2 regions of the Candidatus Symbiopectobacterium sp. NZEC135 genome follow, and region 1 is predicted to be linked to the other one. Evidence: predicted binding sites of a transcription regulator. Region 1 holds the regulator's gene; the other holds the start of a gene.
The links. Region 1 encodes ArgR, which controls arginine synthesis, uptake and breakdown. Its sites were predicted from a motif close to ANTGAATAAAAATACANT; they were not measured.
Positions count from the first base shown of each region.

Region 2: the regulator ArgR is predicted to act here: its motif matches at 1,488-1,505, upstream of argA (amino-acid N-acetyltransferase).

Region 1 is NZ_JAGFPF010000020.1:5,291-8,712, forward strand. Features, by position in the region: gene tsaD (tRNA (adenosine(37)-N6)-threonylcarbamoyltransferase complex transferase subunit TsaD) at 70-1,083, shown strand; gene argR (transcriptional regulator ArgR) at 1,147-1,617, opposite strand; gene mdh (malate dehydrogenase) at 2,103-3,053, shown strand; gene J5224_RS12080 (helix-turn-helix domain-containing protein) at 3,113-3,394, opposite strand.
Region 2 is NZ_JAGFPF010000021.1:62,589-66,010, reverse strand. Features, by position in the region: gene amiC (N-acetylmuramoyl-L-alanine amidase AmiC) at 1-1,153, opposite strand, end outside; gene argA (amino-acid N-acetyltransferase) at 1,541-2,866, shown strand; gene J5224_RS12600 (formylglycine-generating enzyme family protein) at 3,044-3,422, shown strand, end outside.

The DNA of each region.
Region 1 (3,422 bases):
ACTATCTGTTGTATGAAGCAAGTGGCAAGTGGATGTCGGCTTGCGTGGCAACGAACGTTAGGTAGAACGATGCGCATATTGGGTATTGAAACCTCCTGTGATGAAACCGGGGTGGCGATTTATGACACGGATGCCGGGTTATTGGCTAACCAACTGTACAGCCAAGTAAAACTACATGCTGATTATGGCGGTGTCGTGCCGGAACTGGCCTCACGCGATCACGTGCGTAAAACAGTTCCTCTTATTCAGGCTGCCCTGAAAGAGGCGGGACTTGCCGCATCGGACATCGATGGTGTGGCCTACACCGCCGGCCCTGGGCTGGTGGGCGCACTGCTGGTCGGTGCGACGGTCGGGCGCGCGTTGGCATTTGCCTGGGGTGTGCCGGCGGTTCCGGTTCACCACATGGAAGGGCATTTACTGGCCCCGATGCTGGAAGATAATCCGCCGGAATTTCCCTTCGTGGCGCTATTGGTCTCTGGCGGTCACACGCAGTTAATCAGCGTCACTGGCATCGGTGAATATCGCTTGCTGGGAGAGTCTGTTGACGATGCAGCCGGTGAAGCCTTTGATAAAACGGCAAAGCTGTTGGGACTGGACTACCCAGGAGGCCCGATGTTGTCCAAACTGGCTCAGGATGGCGATGCCGCACGTTTTACCTTTCCTCGCCCGATGACTGACAGGCAAGGGCTCGATTTTAGCTTTTCCGGTTTGAAAACCTTTGCTGCCAATACCATTCGCGCCAATGGCAATGATGATCAAACCCGTGCTGATATTGCGCGCGCGTTCGAAGATGCGGTGGTTGATACGTTAGCGATAAAATGTCGCCGAGCGTTGGACGAGACCGGATTTAAACGTCTGGTGATGGCCGGTGGCGTCAGTGCCAACCGCACACTGCGCGCTCGCCTGACAGAGATCATGGCCAAACGGGGCGGGGCAGTGTTTTATGCGCGGCCTGAGTTTTGCACCGATAACGGCGCGATGATTGCCTATGCGGGCAGTGTGAGGCTGTTACACAATGAAACTCAAGAACTGGGCGTGAGCGTGCGTCCACGTTGGCCATTGGCGGAGCTGCCTGCCGTTTGATCCAACGCACGCCAGATACCCTCATCTGGCGTGCGTCACTGCGTCAGCAACCCTGGTGGGTGACTACAGTTCCTGTTCGAACAGCGCCAAAATGGCGTCGAACAACTGTTTGACGCTAAAGCCGCGTGCTGGCGTGGTGAAAATGGTGTCATCCCCGGCAATGGTGCCCAGAATCCCTTCTGATTTCCCCAGTGAATCCAGTAACCGAGCGATCAATTGCGCAGCGCCTGGGCTTGTGTGAATAACCACAACCGCATCGTTATAATCGACATCCAGCACCAGGTTTTTCAGTGGGCTGGTGGTCGTGGGCACACCCAGTTCTGCTGGCAGGCAATAGACCATCTCCATTTTGGCATTGCGCGTGCGCACTGCGCCAAACTTGGTCAGCATACGTGATACTTTTGATTGGTTTATATTTTCAAAACCGTCGTCTTGTAATGCCAACACGATCTCGCTTTGAGAACTAAACTTCTCTTCCTTTAACAGCGCCTTGAACGCCTTGACCAAATCTTCCTGTTTCGTGGAGTTACGCATTCTGCACCGTGTGTTGTGATCGTTGATGCGTGCATTATGCAGTTGGGTGAATTTTTATGCAATATGGACGCTTAAAGAAGTGACTTGGCATTGAGCAGTACGATAATTGCGCTAAAATGTTTAAATGACGTAAGTGATGAAAAAAAAATGCGTGCTTAGTCACATAAAAGTAAATCAAATGTTATCAAAATGAGGTTGTTTACTGGCTTGGGTTCGGTGTAATGTAGCCGCCATCGTACTGAACGTGATGCGCGCTACATTATTTACTCACTTACTTATAACTTTACTTACCTTACAAATCACTCGGCAGATTTTGATTTATTATTAATGACATAGTTTTTTCTTTTTCATGACCTGATAGCGAGGTCTCGGCATGGTCGACATCCGTTCGGTAAGCCGTTTAAACCTCCTGATTTTATTCATGTCTGGTGATTTATTGCACAAATTCACGGCATTTTTACTTTTACGATAATAAGGAGTTTAGGATGAAAGTTGCAGTTCTCGGAGCAGCAGGCGGTATCGGTCAGGCTCTCGCGCTCCTGCTCAAAACCCAGCTTCCTTCAGGTTCAGAATTATCTCTTTATGACATTGCTCCGGTAACACCGGGCGTCGCCGTTGATCTGAGCCATATCCCTACAGCAGTATCTATCAAAGGCTTTTGCGGTGAAGACGCTACGCCTGCGCTGGTCGGTGCGGACATCGTTCTGATTTCGGCCGGTGTCGCTCGCAAACCCGGCATGGACCGCTCCGACCTGTTCAATGTGAATGCGGGGATTGTGCGCAATCTGGTTGAACAGATTGCCCGCACCAGCCCGAAGGCCTGCATTGGTATCATTACCAACCCGGTTAACACCACGGTGGCGATTGCCGCGGACGTACTGAAAAAAGCCGGTGTGTACGACAAGAATAAGCTGTTTGGCGTAACGACGCTGGATATTATCCGCTCCAACACCTTTGTGGCGGAACTGAAAGGCAAGCTGCCACAAGAGGTTGAAGTTCCTGTGATTGGCGGGCACTCTGGTGTGACAATCCTTCCTCTGCTGTCGCAAATTCCTGGCGTAACGTTCAGCGAACAGGAAGTGGCGGATCTGACCAAGCGTATCCAGAATGCGGGCACGGAAGTGGTGGAAGCCAAGGCCGGTGGAGGCTCGGCAACCCTCTCCATGGGTCAGGCGGCGGCACGTTTTGGGCTCTCTCTGGTACGCGCTCTGCAAGGTGACGACGGCGTAGTGGAATGTGCGTATGTGGAAGGCGATGGCGAGCATGCCCGTTTCTTCGCACAGCCGCTGTTGCTGGGCAAATCTGGCATCGTTGAACGTAAAGCGATTGGTGCACTGAGCCCGTTTGAAAAACAGGCTCTGGATAACATGCTGGGCACCCTGAGACAGGATATCGAATTGGGCGAATCCTTTGTGAGTGGCTCAGCACGCGGTTAATCAGTATTTTTATGCCCGATTGTGATAAGCCGGAGAGAAGGTGCTCCGGCTTTTTTATGTCAGGATTTTGGGTGGGGATCGTCAGGCCTGATAAGTTTTTTCCTATCAATCAGCATGTTACTTTTCGGATCGTAGTAACGGCTGGGCCAGATTTCAGCAGGGTGAATGTTGATTGCCTCTGCGATAAGCCATTCACCTTTAGGCCAGGGGCGTGATATCGCATTAGCCAGGGTGGAGGAACTTAATCCTGCTTCTCGTGAGACTGCCGCCAGCGTGGTGCCCTTTTTACGGAGTGCGGCAATGATATCGGCAGGATGCCAGTCGTGTTTCCTTGCGTTCATAATCTTTCCTTCTTGCTACAAGATAATG
Region 2 (3,422 bases), on a different contig from region 1:
TACGCTCCTCTTCCAGATTACTGATAAACGCCGTTTCCACCAGAATCGAGGGAATATCGGGCGCTTTTAACACCGCAAACCCGGCTTGATCGACGCTGTTCTTGTGCAGCTTATTCACTTTGCCGAGCCGCTTAAGGATTTCACCACCAAACTTCAGGCTATCGCTGATGGTAGCGGTCTGCACCAAATCAAACAGAGTATGGTCGAGATAACGATCGCCACTCATGCTCACGCCACCAATCAGATCGGATTCGTTTTGCGTTTGTGCCAAGAAACGCGCTGCGGTGCTGGTTGCGCCTTTCTTCGACAGTGCAAACACCGAAGAGCCACGCGCCGCACGGTTGGTGAAGGCATCCGCGTGAATCGAAACAAACAGATCGGCACGCTGCTTGCGTGCTTTCGCCACCCGCACGCTCAAAGGAATAAACACATCCTCATTGCGCGTCATGTACGCCTTCATAGTGGGCTCACGCTCAATCAGGCTGCGTAACCGCCGCGCAATCTGCAACACGATATCTTTTTCGCGCGTGCGATTTTTACCGATGGCCCCGGGATCTTCGCCACCATGACCGGGATCGAGCATAATGACCAACGGACGATCGCGCCCCGCCTTACCCGCCAATGGCGCTTCCGGCGGCAATTTACTCTCCAGGGAGCCCTGGTTGTAATCCTCCAGCAGCGCCAGTAGCGGATCCTCAGCGTTGTCATAGCGCCCTACCGCTGGGTAGAGATCCAACACCAGGCGATGTTTAAACTCGGCGATCGGATCGAGGGTAAAGACTTTCGGGTTGGTGGCTTGCTTCAGCGCTAAAACCAGACGCACTGTTTTAGGATCAAACTGCCCAATGCGGGCTTCCTTGATCAGCGGATCGTCAGACTGAAACTGCTGCGAAACCGTTTTCAACACGCTGTTGAGTTGGATACCGTCGATATCCACAACCAGCCTGTCGGGATTGGTTAGCATAAACTGCTTGTATTTTAGCGTGCGGTTAGACTCTAAGGTAACGCGAGTATAGGCTGAAGAAGGCCAGACGCGAACGGCAATCACTTGGGCGGCAGCGGCCCATCCGGCGCCGCTGACGCTTAATAACCAGGTTGCCGCCGCGCCTTGCAGAAGGCGGCGGCGCGTCTGATTGTGATTCGAATAAGACATGCCACTCCAATTAGTTATGCTGTCGTTATTGTGGTGCTGTAGTCGTTGTGATGTTGTCGCAAGCAAGCACTGGCGCGAGTGCTCAAACGGTGATATCAGGCAGAAAAAACTCAGACCAACCGGTAATCTGCCGCGATATTACGCGAAAAAGATAAAGTCAGTATTAACAATGTGAAAACTTTAACGAATCTTCCCATCTCTGTCATGTAAAAATCATCGTGTCGGCGTATAAACGGCCGCAGAGCAAGTCAGTCATCAGGACGGCACAGAGAAATAAGGTAATAACGCTGAAGGCGACCGAATTGTGAGACTTACTCCTTGCCTTTTCGTTCAATTAGAATAAAAATACACAAATTACGAATAAAAATTCACTCAGAGAGGCTCGCAGTGAAGGAACGTAGTACAGAACTGGTCCAAGGCTTCCGCCATTCGGTTCCTTATATCAACGCGCATCGCGGTAAAACCTTTGTCATTATGCTGGGCGGTGAAGCCATTGAACATGAAAACTTCGCCAACATCGTCAACGATATTGGTCTGCTGCATAGCCTCGGCATCAAGCTGGTAGTGGTCTATGGTGCCCGTCCGCAGATTGACGCCAGCCTGACCACACACCATTTCGAGCCGCGTTATCACAAGCATACCCGTGTCACCGACAGCAACACACTGGATCTGGTAAAACAGGCCGCTGGCATGCTGCAACTGGATATCACCGCGCGTCTTTCCATGAGCTTGAATAACACGCCGCTACAGGGCGCGCACATCAACGTAGTGAGCGGTAACTTTATTATCGCCCAGCCGTTAGGGGTCGATGATGGCGTGGACTACTGCCACAGCGGTCGCATCCGGCGTATTGATGAAGCCGCAATACATCGCCAGTTAGACAGCGGCGCCATTGTGCTGCTTGGCCCGGTAGCCGTCTCTGTCACGGGCGAGAGTTTCAATCTGACGTCTGAGGAAGTGGCGACCCAGTTAGCTATCAAACTGAAAGCCGAGAAAATGATCGGCTTCTGTTCGTCCCAAGGGGTAACCACGCAGGATGGCACCATTATTTCTGAACTGTTCCCCGATGACGCCCAGCGCTGTATCGAAGAACGGGAAGCCGATGGCGATTATAACTCGGGAACCGTGCGTTTCCTGCGTGGCGCCGTACGCGCATGCCGGAGCGGCGTGCGCCGTAGTCACCTGATCAGCTATCAGGAAGATGGGGTACTGGTGCAAGAACTGTTTTCTCGCGACGGTATCGGTACGCAGATCGTCATGGAGAGCGCGGAGCAAGTACGCCGTGCCACCATTAACGATATTGGCGGCATCCTCGAGCTGATCCGCCCGCTGGAACAGCAGGGAATTCTGGTGCGCCGCTCACGTGAACAGTTGGAAATGGAGATCGATAAATTTACCGTGGTAGTCCGCGATAACCTGACCATCGCCTGCGCCGCGCTGTACCCGTTCCCCGAAGAAAGCATCGGAGAAATGGCCTGCGTTGCGGTACATCCTGACTATCGCAGTTCATCGCGCGGGGACATGTTGCTACAACGCGTTGCTGCACAGGCGCGTCAGCAGGGGTTGAAGAAGCTGTTCGTGCTCACCACGCACAGCATCCATTGGTTTCAGGAACGCGGCTTTCAGCCTGCCGAAGTGGAGATGCTGCCCAAGCGCAAGCAGGAACTGTATAACTACCAGCGCCGCTCCAAGATCCTAGTGATCGACCTGTAATCCTATCGCATTACGCCGGTATGCAACCCTGTGTACCGGCATTGCCATTATCTCCCTACCCTGAGTAATCGCGCAGAGGCTTATTACGCCTCGACGCGTAGAATACTCACGTAATGCACGTCACTGTCCGGCCACGATAACGGCCATGCAGGACAGCAACACCGGTACAGGAATACCATGAACAAAGCACGCTTTATGCTGCTCGGCATGGGGCTGATGTTTCAGGCCGCTTACGCCACACCGCTGCACATAGACGAAATTACTGTCAAAACAGGTCACTATTACGTTGGTCCGGTTTTTGGCCAGCAGCCCTACGCCGAGCACGCCAACACCTCGCTTGTCGCTTATAACATCATGACTACCGCAGTCACCTATCGCTTTTATCACGATCTGCTGGCATGGGCGACGGAGCATGGCTACATGATTGACGGTGGATGCAATGGCGCACACTTTGAAGATTGCCTCGCGCCCGAACAAGACGACGGCAAACATCCAGTCACCAATGTCTCCTGGTGGGATGCCATTATCTTTGCCAATGCGTTGAGTGCTCGGCAGG